DNA from 3 places in the Peribacillus sp. R9-11 genome. Region 2 is predicted to be linked to each of the others. Evidence: a T-box and tRNA genes for the amino acid it is inferred to sense, from the RefSeq annotation. Region 2 holds a T-box; the other regions hold tRNA genes.
The links. A T-box is a leader RNA that pairs with one kind of tRNA and senses whether it is charged. The one in region 2 lies ahead of thrS (threonine--tRNA ligase), so its partner is inferred to be a tRNA-Thr.
Positions count from the first base shown of each region.

Region 1: it has a tRNA-Thr gene. The T-box ahead of thrS (threonine--tRNA ligase) is inferred to sense a tRNA for this amino acid. The anticodon was not compared.
Region 3: it has a tRNA-Thr gene. The T-box ahead of thrS (threonine--tRNA ligase) is inferred to sense a tRNA for this amino acid. The anticodon was not compared.

Region 1 covers NZ_CP133763.1:791,382-796,028, forward strand. The annotation lists rRNA gene RE409_RS03695 (23S ribosomal RNA) at 1-1,302, shown strand, start outside; rRNA gene rrf (5S ribosomal RNA) at 1,419-1,534, shown strand; tRNA gene RE409_RS03705 (tRNA-Asn) at 1,544-1,618, shown strand; tRNA gene RE409_RS03710 (tRNA-Ser) at 1,624-1,715, shown strand; tRNA gene RE409_RS03715 (tRNA-Glu) at 1,725-1,799, shown strand; tRNA gene RE409_RS03720 (tRNA-Val) at 1,814-1,889, shown strand; tRNA gene RE409_RS03725 (tRNA-Met) at 1,980-2,053, shown strand; tRNA gene RE409_RS03730 (tRNA-Asp) at 2,059-2,134, shown strand; tRNA gene RE409_RS03735 (tRNA-Phe) at 2,147-2,222, shown strand; tRNA gene RE409_RS03740 (tRNA-Thr) at 2,230-2,305, shown strand; tRNA gene RE409_RS03745 (tRNA-Tyr) at 2,321-2,404, shown strand; tRNA gene RE409_RS03750 (tRNA-Trp) at 2,415-2,488, shown strand; tRNA gene RE409_RS03755 (tRNA-His) at 2,506-2,581, shown strand; tRNA gene RE409_RS03760 (tRNA-Gln) at 2,620-2,694, shown strand; tRNA gene RE409_RS03765 (tRNA-Gly) at 2,698-2,772, shown strand; tRNA gene RE409_RS03770 (tRNA-Cys) at 2,781-2,854, shown strand; tRNA gene RE409_RS03775 (tRNA-Leu) at 2,863-2,943, shown strand; gene RE409_RS03780 (hypothetical protein) at 3,334-3,672, shown strand; gene RE409_RS03785 (hypothetical protein) at 3,712-4,011, opposite strand; gene RE409_RS03790 (hypothetical protein) at 4,103-4,306, opposite strand.
Region 2 covers NZ_CP133763.1:4,591,112-4,595,758, forward strand. The annotation lists gene thrS (threonine--tRNA ligase) at 1-1,842, opposite strand, end outside; T-box leader at 1,903-2,125, opposite strand; T-box leader at 2,157-2,377, opposite strand; T-box leader at 2,408-2,630, opposite strand; gene RE409_RS30775 (DUF4083 family protein) at 2,835-2,990, opposite strand; gene RE409_RS22310 (amino acid permease) at 3,063-4,520, opposite strand.
Region 3 covers NZ_CP133763.1:5,041,219-5,045,865, forward strand. The annotation lists gene RE409_RS24405 (TraR/DksA C4-type zinc finger protein) at 1-483, shown strand, start outside; tRNA gene RE409_RS24410 (tRNA-Glu) at 524-595, opposite strand; tRNA gene RE409_RS24415 (tRNA-Ser) at 599-689, opposite strand; tRNA gene RE409_RS24420 (tRNA-Asn) at 691-765, opposite strand; tRNA gene RE409_RS24425 (tRNA-Ile) at 778-854, opposite strand; tRNA gene RE409_RS24430 (tRNA-Gly) at 861-934, opposite strand; tRNA gene RE409_RS24435 (tRNA-His) at 939-1,014, opposite strand; tRNA gene RE409_RS24440 (tRNA-Phe) at 1,032-1,107, opposite strand; tRNA gene RE409_RS24445 (tRNA-Asp) at 1,130-1,205, opposite strand; tRNA gene RE409_RS24450 (tRNA-Met) at 1,212-1,285, opposite strand; tRNA gene RE409_RS24455 (tRNA-Ser) at 1,390-1,482, opposite strand; tRNA gene RE409_RS24460 (tRNA-Ile) at 1,501-1,577, opposite strand; tRNA gene RE409_RS24465 (tRNA-Met) at 1,588-1,664, opposite strand; tRNA gene RE409_RS24470 (tRNA-Ala) at 1,691-1,766, opposite strand; tRNA gene RE409_RS24475 (tRNA-Pro) at 1,784-1,860, opposite strand; tRNA gene RE409_RS24480 (tRNA-Arg) at 1,870-1,946, opposite strand; tRNA gene RE409_RS24485 (tRNA-Leu) at 1,956-2,044, opposite strand; tRNA gene RE409_RS24490 (tRNA-Gly) at 2,057-2,131, opposite strand; tRNA gene RE409_RS24495 (tRNA-Leu) at 2,140-2,221, opposite strand; tRNA gene RE409_RS24500 (tRNA-Lys) at 2,231-2,306, opposite strand; tRNA gene RE409_RS24505 (tRNA-Thr) at 2,327-2,402, opposite strand; tRNA gene RE409_RS24510 (tRNA-Val) at 2,414-2,489, opposite strand; rRNA gene rrf (5S ribosomal RNA) at 2,501-2,616, opposite strand; rRNA gene RE409_RS24520 (23S ribosomal RNA) at 2,733-4,647, opposite strand, start outside.

The DNA.
Region 1 (4,647 bases), 1.9 Mb from region 2:
AGTGAGATGTAAGGTGCCCGTACCGCAAACCGACACAGGTAGGCGAGGAGAGAATCCTAAGGTGTGCGAGAGAACTCTCGTTAAGGAACTCGGCAAAATGACCCCGTAACTTCGGGAGAAGGGGTGCTTTTTAGGGTGAATAGCCCGGAAAAGCCGCAGTGAATAGGCCCAGGCGACTGTTTAGCAAAAACACAGGTCTCTGCGAAGCCGCAAGGCGAAGTATAGGGGCTGACACCTGCCCGGTGCTGGAAGGTTAAGGGGAGAGGTTAGCGCAAGCGAAGCTTTGAACCGAAGCCCCAGTAAACGGCGGCCGTAACTATAACGGTCCTAAGGTAGCGAAATTCCTTGTCGGGTAAGTTCCGACCCGCACGAAAGGTGTAACGATCTGGGCACTGTCTCAACGAGAGACTCGGTGAAATTATAGTACCTGTGAAGATGCAGGTTACCCGCGACAGGACGGAAAGACCCCGTGGAGCTTTACTGCAGCCTGATATTGAATTTTGGTACAGCTTGTACAGGATAGGTAGGAGCCTGAGAAGCCGGAGCGCTAGCTTCGGTGGAGGCGTTGGTGGGATACTACCCTGGCTGTATTGAAATTCTAACCCGCGCCCCTTATCGGGGTGGGAGACAGTGTCAGGTGGGCAGTTTGACTGGGGCGGTCGCCTCCTAAAGAGTAACGGAGGCGCCCAAAGGTTCCCTCAGAATGGTTGGAAATCATTCGTAGAGTGTAAAGGCACAAGGGAGCTTGACTGCGAGACCTACAAGTCGAGCAGGGACGAAAGTCGGGCTTAGTGATCCGGTGGTTCCGCATGGAAGGGCCATCGCTCAACGGATAAAAGCTACCCCGGGGATAACAGGCTTATCTCCCCCAAGAGTCCACATCGACGGGGAGGTTTGGCACCTCGATGTCGGCTCATCGCATCCTGGGGCTGTAGTCGGTCCCAAGGGTTGGGCTGTTCGCCCATTAAAGCGGTACGCGAGCTGGGTTCAGAACGTCGTGAGACAGTTCGGTCCCTATCCGTCGCGGGCGCAGGAAATTTGAGAGGAGCTGTCCTTAGTACGAGAGGACCGGGATGGACGCACCGCTGGTGTACCAGTTGTCTTGCCAAAGGCATAGCTGGGTAGCTACGTGCGGACGGGATAAGTGCTGAAAGCATCTAAGCATGAAGCCCCCCTCGAGATGAGATTTCCCATAGCGCAAGCTAGTAAGATCCCTGAAAGATGATCAGGTTGATAGGTCAGAGGTGGAAGCGTGGCGACATGTGGAGCTGACTGATACTAATAGATCGAGGACTTAACCACGCTTTAAAAAATGAAATACCTTCTTATTATCTAGTTTTGAAGGAATGAAAATTTCTTCTTGCATTTTCTCAAAAAGACGTTATAATAATATATGTCTTGAAAAAATGTTAATAATGTTTGGTGACGATAGCGAAGAGGTCACACCCGTTCCCATTCCGAACACGGCAGTTAAGCTCTTCAGCGCCGATGGTAGTTGGGGGTTTCCCCCTGTGAGAGTAGGACGTCGCCAAGCTTATATCGTTCCGCAGTAGCTCAGTGGTAGAGCATTCGGCTGTTAACCGAACGGTCGTAGGTTCGAGTCCTACCTGCGGAGCCATTATTGGAGAGCTGTCCGAGTGGCCGAAGGAGCACGATTGGAAATCGTGTAGACGGGTAACCCTGTCTCAAGGGTTCAAATCCCTTGCTCTCCGCCATTTACAACTGGCCCGTTGGTCAAGCGGTTAAGACACCGCCCTTTCACGGCGGTAACACGGGTTCGAATCCCGTACGGGTCACCATTTCGAAAACATATGGAGGATTAGCTCAGCTGGGAGAGCATCTGCCTTACAAGCAGAGGGTCGGCGGTTCGATCCCGTCATCCTCCACCATTTTTTTAAAAGCAACAAGTTGTTTCTATATATCAGATATAATGAAACTGTTAACACGAAAACTTGATGCAATAGCAGCATTATTAACGTCGCGGGGTGGAGCAGTCCGGTAGCTCGTCGGGCTCATAACCCGAAGGTCGCAGGTTCAAATCCTGTCCCCGCAATCTATGGTCCCGTGGTGTAGCGGTTAACATGCCTGCCTGTCACGCAGGAGATCGCGGGTTCGATTCCCGTCGGGACCGCCATTTTTATTGTTTGGCTCAGTAGCTCAGTCGGTAGAGCAAAGGACTGAAAATCCTTGTGTCGGCGGTTCGATTCCGTCCTGAGCCACCATTGTAGTGCCGGTGTAGCTCAACTGGTAGAGCAACTGACTTGTAATCAGTAGGTTGGGGGTTCAAGTCCTCTTGCCGGCACCAGTAACATCCATATGCGGAGGGGTAGCGAAGTGGCTAAACGCGGCGGACTGTAAATCCGCTCCTTCGGGTTCGGCAGTTCGAATCTGCCCCCCTCCACCATTTTATTTATAGGGGTATAGTTTAAAGGTAGAACAGAGGTCTCCAAAACCTCCAGTGTGGGTTCGAGTCCTACTACCCCTGCCAATTTTAATTTTATAATGGCGATTGTGGCGAAGTGGTTAACGCACCTGATTGTGGTTCAGGCATTCGTGGGTTCGATTCCCATCAGTCGCCCCATTTTTTAATAAATGATGGTATAATAAGTATAACGTTAATGGGCTATAGCCAAGCGGTAAGGCAACGGATTTTGATTCCGTCATGCGAAGGTTCGATCCCTTCTAGCCCAGCCATTCGCGAAAGTAGTTCAGTGGTAGAATACAACCTTGCCAAGGTTGGGGTCGCGGGTTCGAATCCCGTCTTTCGCTCCAAAAACGTTGGCGGCATAGCCAAGCGGTAAGGCAGAGGTCTGCAAAACCTTTACCACCGGTTCGATTCCGGTTGCCGCCTCCAACAAAAATGCCGGTGTGGCGGAATTGGCAGACGCGCACGACTCAAAATCGTGTTCCTCTGGAGTGCCGGTTCGACCCCGGCCACCGGTATCTTAGAACGACGATATAAAGCGGTTTTCCTTAATTGGAAAGCCGTTTTTTCGTGTTTTCACGGATTTTTAGTCGTGCGTTATGATTTAGGCTATGTTAAATCAGAATGTTTTGATTCTCGACCAAAAAAAACGCCCATTGAAAGGCCGGTTGTTTGAACTAACGTTACCTGTTAGCGGAACGAAGCTGCCGATTGATCTCCCGTGGCAACTTCGCGGTGTAGTTTATTCGATAAGAGTCTAGCGACTCTCCCATTGCTTTTAAACGACCATTGGTAACAATGACAGAAAAGGATATTAAATTGCTGATATTAAATACCGTGAAGTTCGTCATTTACCGCGTTCTGGTGGTAAAATACAGTTGTAGTATTATGGGAAGAGAGGGGAAAATTTGAATAATATCGGTGAAGATTTTAAATTACGTGTTCATAGCAATCGTTGGGGCCATTATGACAATTACACTCTTATAAAAAAAGAAAATGGATGGACTGTTATTACTATGAAAATTCATGGTGACGAAGGCGATAAACACGGCAGTCCTGCTATTGAAAAAGCATTTGACAGAGAATCAATTTCATATCCAAACGATTTAGGATATTTCTTATCAGATATTTGGGATGCTTCAGAAACCAAAACTAAAGAAGAAGTTCAAAAATATTTCGATGAATTAGGAGAATGGATTTCTACCACTGAGAAAACGAAGCCTAATTTCGGAGCATTGCATTTATAAGTAAACAAAAAAGATGTGTCCAAATCGGGCACATTTTTTTTAGTATTCAACATTTTCTTCAATAATCGGATTTCCTTCTGCGTCAAGCAGCTCTGGTTCGTAGAGATCATAATTGAATGTTTTCTGTTCCTCTAAATATTTTATTTTTTGGTATTCTTCTTTACTCATGCCCTCCCAAATATTTGGCCTGTGTTCGACATGCCCCGTCTTGTAATACTTCATATCTACTTCTGGCTCTGTGAAAGCTTTGTTGAAAAGTATAATTCTGAAAGTGAATATCATGAGTATGATGGTCAAAATGGAGCCAGCTATTTTGATTTTGTTTAGAAATTTTTTCAATGGTGGGGTTATTCCTTTCTGTGTTCGGTAATTTCAGAACTGCATAACTCACAAGACTGGATGAGTTGATAAGAAACTTTTTCGTATCAACTCAACTGTATAAAAGCCGACTTTCCACGTTACGCAGCTCTCCAGATGAAACACTATCGGCAACAATTATTTGCAAGGTTCTCATAGCTGTCATTCGCTTGTCTGGATGCTTCATTTGAAGATGTTGTTGTATTGCTCGGAAAAGCTCATTATTTTCTGGTCGGTTGGCATTATAGATTTCTTGTAAACTCTTCGATTTCTCCATGGCTTCTCCTACTTTCCATCAAGTGTGCATCCGTGTGAAAGCATTCACCTTCATTTCTTATGCTATTAACATTGGGGTTAAATCGGTAAATTTGTAAGGGTGATGCTTGCTTTGAGATGCAGTTCTATACATTCGGTGGAAGTTTAAAACTTCTTTGAGTACAAACTTCTTTGGGTCGACCTTCTCCATAATATAATATTCGGTCATGACGGTGTATTCACCTCCATTTCAACATTATTTTAAATATTCTTGGGGATTTTACGTGCATATTAAATATGCAGGTACCTCGTGGCTATCGAGGCACCTACATATCATTGCAATAATTACAGGCTATTTCAACG
Region 2 (4,647 bases):
AGATTCTTGCTCCCCGTATTTCCGTACATTTACTGCATCTTCTTTCACTTCTTTATCTCCAAGTACAAGCATGTATGGGATTTTCCCCATCTGTGATTCTCTGATTTTGTACCCTAACTTTTCATTTCGATCGTCAATTTTCACTCTTACTCCTAGACTCTTTAGTACTTTTTGAACCCTTAAACAGTAATCCAAATGAACGTTTGATACAGGGATAATTTGTACTTGTGTAGGGGCTAGCCATATAGGAAAAGCACCAGCAAAATGTTCAATCAGGATTCCAAAGAAACGATCAATGGATCCAAAAATCGCACGATGAATGACGACCGGACGAACCTTATCATTATTTTCATCTATATAAGTCAAATCAAATTTATCAGGCATTTGAAAATCAAGTTGAATTGTCCCACATTGATGGCTTCGTTTTAATGCATCTTTAATATGAAAATCAATCTTTGGTCCATAAAAGGCACCGTCTCCTTCATTTAAGTGGTAATCAATCCCAATATTCTCCAGAACATTTTTTAATGCTAATTCAGAAGTTTCCCAAAGGTAGTCATCACCTAATGAATCTTCTGGACGAGTCGAAAGTTCCACAGAATACTCGAATCCAAAAGTACGATAGACTTCGTCAATCATAGTAAACACTTGTATAATTTCACTTTCGATTTGATCCTCCCGAACAAATATATGGGCATCATCCTGACAAAATGTACGGACCCGAAGCATTCCATTTAATGCGCCACTATACTCATGACGGTGAACTTGACCGAACTCAGCCATACGAATGGGTAAATCTCTGTATGAATAAAGATGGTTTTTATAAATAAGCATATGACCAGGACAGTTCATTGGCTTCATTGCAAATTTTGTATGATCGACTTCTGAAAAGTACATATTTTCATGGTAATGATCCCAGTGACCCGATTGTTCCCATAACCGTTGATTCATCATAAAAGGAGTTCGAACTTCGTCGTAATCAGCGCTAGTCTGAAGCTCCCTCGAGAATTTTTCCAATTCATTTCGCATGATTTGTCCTTTCGGTAAATAAAACGGCATTCCTGGGGCTTCCTCTGAAAACATGAATAACTCCAACTGCTTCCCTAATTTACGATGATCGCGTTTGGCTGCTTCTTCTAAGAATTTCAAATGACCCTGTAAATCCTTTTTCTTGCTGAAAGCCACGCCATACACCCGTTGAAGAACTTCATTTTGACTGTCCCCTCTCCAATAGGCACCAGATACATGAGTTAACTTGAACGATTTTACAAATGATGTGGATGGAAGGTGCGGCCCCCTGCAAAGATCGATAAATTCCCCTTGTTTATATAGACTCAGTTTTTCATCTTTAGGGATGTTCTTTACTATTTCTAACTTGAATGATTCCCCATTACTCTCAAATAACTTTTCTGCCTCTTTATAAGAAACTTCGACTCTTTTGATTTCCAAATTTTCACTTATGATATTTTCCATCTCTTTTTCAATGGCCAGTAAATCGTCAGAAGTCAAAGGATGATCCAGCTTAAAATCATAGTAAAATCTGTCTTCAATGACTGGTCCTATCCCTAATTTTACATTACCGTAAATTCTCTTCACTGCTTGTGCCATAACATGCGCTGATGTATGACGTAAAACATGTAATCCTTCATCCGAATCAAGAGTTAAAATCGCTAGTTCGGCATCTTTATCCAGCTTGAAACTCAGATCCACCAGTTGTTTATCCAGTTTCCCTACAACTGCCATTTTCCTTAAACTGGAACTGATGGACTCTGCCACACTTTCCACTGTGATCCCTTTCAGATACCCTTTTTGTTTCCCATCCGGGAATTGAATCATAATCATATCTCCACTCATAATACATACACCCCTTTTTAGTAATAAAAAAAACACACTCATCCCTATACAAGGGACGAGTGCGTTTTACTCGTGGTTCCACCCAATTTCCCATAAGTAAGATACAACTTATGGCTCTGGAGCTGTAACGTAGCTTAGACGATATCAGTTACTATCGTTCACTGATATAGCTCAAAGGCGGTAAATCATTTCCCTAAGCCAGGAAGTTCACAGCTACCCTTCCCTCTCTGAAGACCGTAAAAATGATTCATGTCCTTATCATGGCAATAATTTTATATAAAAAAAAACGCACCCATCCCTATACAAGGGACGAGTGCGTTATACCCGTGATTCCACCCAATTTCCCATGAGTAAGATTACTCATGGCTCTGGAGCTGTAACGTAGCTTAGACGATATCAGTTACTATCGTTCACTGATATAGCTCAAAGGCGGTAAATCATTTCCCTAAGCCAGGAAGTTTACAGCTACCCTTCCCTCTCTGAAGACCGTAAAAATGATTCATGTCCTTATCATGGCAACAATTTCATATAAAAAAAACGCACTCATCCCTATACAAGGGACGAGTGCGTTGTACTCGTGGTTCCACCCAATTTCCCATAAGTAAGATACAACTTATGGCTCTGGAGCTGTAACGTAGCTTAGACGATATCAGTTACTATCGTTCACTGATATAGCTCAAAGGCGGTAAATCATTTCCCTAAGCCAGGAAGTTCACAGCTACCCTTCCCTCTCTGAAAACCGTAAAAATAATTCATGTCCTTATCATGGCTTTTTTAAATTCATTAGGTCATTATATTGTTATATATATTACAATAAATTTCCATAAGTGACAACATCTTATTATTCTTTTATCAAAAAAATTATAAAAAGCAGCTTCCTGCGCAAAAAACTGGCATTCGTACAATAGAAATAAAAGATTTTATACTATGTGTATTTTAAAAGATTATCAAACCATTTTTCTTCCTATTTTAATTAATCATTACTTCCCTTTATTCATTGAATTCAATTTATCTTCAACTCTATCAAGTCTGTTTTCAATATCTAATTGATTACTATTCTTTTTGTTAGAAATAAGCAATTTCTTAATTAATAAAGTAATGGCAACGACGAATAAAACGATAAGTGCAACAACGATAAAAAAGCATCATGAATGATAACATTCACAATGCTCGTTACGATACTGACTTTGAAATTCAGTTTACTTTTCCTATGCTGATTTCTCAAAATGACAATCTTTCAATGAAATTACCTTTGTCTTATGAAAAACCTTGTACCCTAACCATATCGCTAAAAATATTGGTAAACCAATATAGGAGACTGCGACTCCATACCAGTCAATACTGCCGCTTAGAAACGCCTCGTAATTCTGCCCTGCAATGACAACTATACAAAGAAAAAATGAAAGAATCGGACCGAATGGGAACCATTTTGCTTTGTATTTTAACTCATTTATGTCACCGCCCTGTGCTACGTACGCACGTCTAAAACGATAATGGCTTACGGCAATTCCAATCCAAGCGATAAATCCCGTTAATCCTGAAGCATTTAATAGCCATGTAAACACATGATCCCCAAAAACAGATGTTAAAAAAGCTAGTCCTCCAATTATTGCCGTGAGAATCAAGGCATTCATCGGGATTCCCCTTCTGTTAACTTTAGCTAGAAACTTTGGAGCCTGATTATCTTTTGCCATCGACCATAACATCCGTGTTGATGCATAAAGCCCCGAGTTCCCTGCAGAAAGTAATGATGTCAAAACAACAGCATTCATGACAGAAGCAGCGAAAGCAAATCCTGCCCGTTCAAAGACGAGCGTGAAAGGGCTTACAGAAATATTTTCTACATCCCCACCTAATAAACTTGGACTCGTATATGGAATTAACAGCCCGAGTATCAAAATGGCTCCGATGTAAAACAATAAGATGCGCCAAAATACTTGTCGAATCGCATTCGGAACATTTTTTTCAGGATTCTCACTTTCTCCAGCAGCAATACCAACTAGTTCTGTACCTTGAAAAGAAAATCCAGCGATAAGAAAGATACTAATGATCGATAAAAATCCGCCCTTGAAAGGAGCCTCGCCCATGGTGAAGTTTTCAAATCCAATAACCTCTCCACCAAAAACGCCTAAGATTGTCAATAATCCAATAATGATAAAGAAAATAATGGCCACAACTTTTATTAGAGAAAACCAATATTCTGATTCACCATAACTTTTAATGGATAAAGCATTTAGCATAAAGACGAGTCCAAGAAACAATGCACTCCATATTATGCTTGGCACTTCAGGCAGCCAGAATTTCATGATGATGGCTGCCGCAGCTATTTCCACAGCAAGGGTAACCGCCCAGTTAAACCAATAATTCCAGCCAAGTGCAAAACCAAATGCTGGATCTACAAAGCGTGTCGCATAGGAGGAAAATGAACCCGATACAGGCATGTATGTAGCCATTTCCCCCAAGCTTGTCATAAGGAAATAAACCATGATCCCAATGCATGCATATGCAGCGAGAGCACCACCAGGTCCTGCACTTTGGATGGTTGCACCACTTGCCAAAAATAAACCAGTTCCGATAGAACCTCCAATTGCGATCATGGTCATATGCCTTGCTTTTAAGTTTCTTTTAACTGTCGGTTCTTGATTTTCAATGAGATTCATGTCCATTGGCTACTACCTCATTTTCTATTAAAATTAAAACTTTAAGAAATATTATAAGAGATTTTGTCTTAACAGCCGTATTGTTGGTAATAGTAGAGTGCATTAGATATGAATAGTCTCCCACAACCTCTTT
Region 3 (4,647 bases), 450 kb from region 2:
TATGGCCATTGTAAAACCTGTGATACTGAAATCCCTTTTGAACGGCTTGAAGCCATCCCTACCACTCTCTACTGTGTCGAGCACGCCCCAGAACGACCGACTATACAAGATCGACCAGTTGAAGAAGACGTACTGATTCCATCAAAGGGAAATAATTTTGAAAACCGTCATGGAAGTGAAATAGTAGATAAAGAAGATAGCTTTGGCGAAGTAGCCAAATTTGGTACATCTGAAACACCTGCGGATTACACGGGCGATCATGACAGCTATAATAATCTTTATAAAACAGAAGATGAAACCGATGGATTTCCTGAAGACTATGAAGGATTTGTAGCAAATGATATCGAAGGAAAAAAAATAAGGGGTATCCAGAATAAAAAGCAAAAGAACTATGAAGATACATTAGATGAAGAAAACGTTGAATCTCAGCTTGGAGACATTCCTTATAAACAAAAAGATAGTTATATCAATGAAGAGAAATAAATAAAAAAAAGAAGCATACAGAATGTATGCTTCTTTTTTATGACCCGTACGGGATTCGAACCCGTGTTACCGCCGTGAAAGGGCGGTGTCTTAACCGCTTGACCAACGGGCCAAATGGCGGAGAAGGAGGGATTTGAACCCTCGCGCCGCTCACGCGACCTACACCCTTAGCAGGGGCGCCTCTTCAGCCTCTTGAGTACTTCCCCATGGCTCCGCAGGTAGGACTCGAACCTACGACCGTTCGGTTAACAGCCGAATGCTCTACCACTGAGCTACTGCGGAACAATATGAATATGGTGGGCCTAAATGGACTCGAACCATCGACCTCACGCTTATCAGGCGTGCGCTCTAACCAGCTGAGCTATAGGCCCATAAATTGGAGCGGGTGAAGGGAATCGAACCCTCATCATCAGCTTGGAAGGCTGAGGTTTTACCACTAAACTACACCCGCGAAATGGGGCGACTGATGGGAATCGAACCCACGAATGCCTGAACCACAATCAGGTGCGTTAACCACTTCGCCACAATCGCCGTAATTTTTGAAATAATGGTGGCTCAGGACGGAATCGAACCGCCGACACAAGGATTTTCAGTCCTTTGCTCTACCGACTGAGCTACTGAGCCACATTTGTATTAAATTTTATAATGGCGGTCCCGACGGGAATCGAACCCGCGATCTCCTGCGTGACAGGCAGGCATGTTAACCGCTACACCACGGGACCTAATAATTGCGGGGACAGGATTTGAACCTGCGACCTTCGGGTTATGAGCCCGACGAGCTACCGGACTGCTCCACCCCGCGACGGTAATAATGAAACGATCTCGCATCAAGTTTTCGTGTAAATTGTTTCTTCCGCTTCCTCTATGTAAAGGTTGTTTCAAAACAACTTGCTGCTTTTAAAGAAATGGAGGAGGTAGAGGGATTCGAACCCCCGCGGGATTTGACTCCCCTGTCGGTTTTCAAGACCGATCCCTTCAGCCGAACTTGGGTATACCTCCGTGGCTAAAAAAATTACATGGTGGACCTTGTAGGACTCGAACCTACGACCGGACGGTTATGAGCCGTCTGCTCTAACCAGCTGAGCTAAAGGTCCTTATATTTATTGGTAGCGGCGGAGGGGATCGAACCCCCGACCTCACGGGTATGAACCGTACGCTCTAGCCAGCTGAGCTACACCGCCAATATAATATAAGTTTTGATGAAAAATGGTGGAGCCTAGCGGGATCGAACCGCTGACCTCCTGCGTGCAAGGCAGGCGCTCTCCCAGCTGAGCTAAGGCCCCATTCATTAGAAATCACGTGGTCGGGAAGACAGGATTCGAACCTGCGACCCCTTGGTCCCAAACCAAGTGCTCTACCAAGCTGAGCTACTTCCCGCAAAAAACATGGTGCGCCCGGCGGGAGTCGAACCTACAACCTTCTGATTCGTAGTCAGATGCTCTATCCAATTGAGCTACGGGCGCATATTAAGATGGTGCCGAGGACCGGAATCGAACCGGTACGGTAGTCACCTACCGCAGGATTTTAAGTCCTGTGCGTCTGCCAGTTCCGCCACCCCGGCACATACGAAAAGTGGAGCGGAAGACGGGATTCGAACCCGCGACCCCAACCTTGGCAAGGTTGTATTCTACCACTGAACTACTTCCGCATGAAAGATGCGGGTGAAGGGACTTGAACCCCCACGCCTTGCGGCGCCAGATCCTAAGTCTGGTGCGTCTGCCAATTCCGCCACACCCGCATAATATAATGGTGAGCCATGAAGGATTCGAACCTTCGACCCTCTGATTAAAAGTCAGATGCTCTACCAACTGAGCTAATGGCTCGTACGTTTAATAATAAAAGATGGTGCCGGCAAGAGGACTTGAACCCCCAACCTACTGATTACAAGTCAGTTGCTCTACCAGTTGAGCTACACCGGCAGGTGTAAAAATGGTGGAGGATGACGGGATCGAACCGCCGACCCTCTGCTTGTAAGGCAGATGCTCTCCCAGCTGAGCTAATCCTCCATATGTGAACTGCTTGGCGGCGTCCTACTCTCACAGGGGGAAACCCCCAACTACCATCGGCGCTGAAGAGCTTAACTGCCGTGTTCGGAATGGGAACGGGTGTGACCTCTTCGCTATCGCCACCAAACAATGTTAACATTTTTTTAAGACATTTATTATTATAACGTCTTTTTGAAAAAATGCAAGAAGAAATTTTCATTCCTTCAAAACTAGATAATAAGAAGGTATTTCATTTTTTAAAGCGTGGTTAAGTCCTCGATCTATTAGTATCAGTCAGCTCCACATGTCGCCACGCTTCCACCTCTGACCTATCAACCTGATCATCTTTCAGGGATCTTACTAGCTTGCGCTATGGGAAATCTCATCTCGAGGGGGGCTTCATGCTTAGATGCTTTCAGCACTTATCCCGTCCGCACGTAGCTACCCAGCTATGCCTTTGGCAAGACAACTGGTACACCAGCGGTGCGTCCATCCCGGTCCTCTCGTACTAAGGACAGCTCCTCTCAAATTTCCTGCGCCCGCGACGGATAGGGACCGAACTGTCTCACGACGTTCTGAACCCAGCTCGCGTACCGCTTTAATGGGCGAACAGCCCAACCCTTGGGACCGACTACAGCCCCAGGATGCGATGAGCCGACATCGAGGTGCCAAACCTCCCCGTCGATGTGGACTCTTGGGGGAGATAAGCCTGTTATCCCCGGGGTAGCTTTTATCCGTTGAGCGATGGCCCTTCCATGCGGAACCACCGGATCACTAAGCCCGACTTTCGTCCCTGCTCGACTTGTAGGTCTCGCAGTCAAGCTCCCTTGTGCCTTTACACTCTACGAATGATTTCCAACCATTCTGAGGGAACCTTTGGGCGCCTCCGTTACTCTTTAGGAGGCGACCGCCCCAGTCAAACTGCCCACCTGACACTGTCTCCCACCCCGATAAGGGGCGCGGGTTAGAATTTCAATACAGCCAGGGTAGTATCCCACCAACGCCTCCACCGAAGCTAGCGCTCCGGCTTCTCAGGCTCCTACCTATCCTGTACAAGCTGTACCAAAATTCAATATCAGGCTGCAGTAAAGCTCCACGGGGTCTTTCCGTCCTGTCGCGGGTAACCTGCATCTTCACAGGTACTATAATTTCACCGAGTCTCTCGTTGAGACAGTGCCCAGATCGTTACACCTTTCGTGCGGGTCGGAACTTACCCGACAAGGAATTTCGCTACCTTAGGACCGTTATAGTTACGGCCGCCGTTTACTGGGGCTTCGGTTCAAAGCTTCGCTTGCGCTAACCTCTCCCCTTAACCTTCCAGCACCGGGCAGGTGTCAGCCCCTATACTTCGCCTTGCGGCTTCGCAGAGACCTGTGTTTTTGCTAAACAGTCGCCTGGGCCTATTCACTGCGGCTTTTCCGGGCTATTCACCCTAAAAAGCACCCCTTCTCCCGAAGTTACGGGGTCATTTTGCCGAGTTCCTTAACGAGAGTTCTCTCGCACACCTTAGGATTCTCTCCTCGCCTACCTGTGTCGGTTTGCGGTACGGGCACCTTACATCTCACTAGAGGCTTTTCTTGGCAGCGTGGAATCAGGAACTTCGGTACTATATTTCCCTCGCCATCACAGCTCCGCCTTAATGGAAACGGGATTTGCCTCGTTTCCGGCCTAACTGCTTGGACGCGCATATCCAACAGCGCGCTTACCCTATCCTTCTGCGTCCCCCCATCGTTCAAACGATGTATAGGTGGTACAGGAATATCAACCTGTTGTCCATCGCCTACGCCTTTCGGCCTCGGCTTAGGTCCCGACTAACCCTGAGCGGACGAGCCTTCCTCAGGAAACCTTAGGCATTCGGTGGAAGGGATTCTCACCCTTCTTTCGCTACTCATACCGGCATTCTCACTTCTAAGCGCTCCACCAGTCCTTCCGGTCTGACTTCAACGCCCTTAGAACGCTCTCCTACCATCGACACCATACGGTGTCAATCCACAGCTTCGGTGATACGTTTAGCCCCGGTACATTTTCGGCGCGGAGTCACTCGACCAGTGAGCTATTACGCACTCTTTAAATGATGGCTGCTTCTGAGCCAACATCCTGGTTGTCTAAGCAACTCCACATCCTTTTCCACTTAACGTATACTTTGGGACCTTAGCTGGTGGTCTGGGCTGTTTCCCTT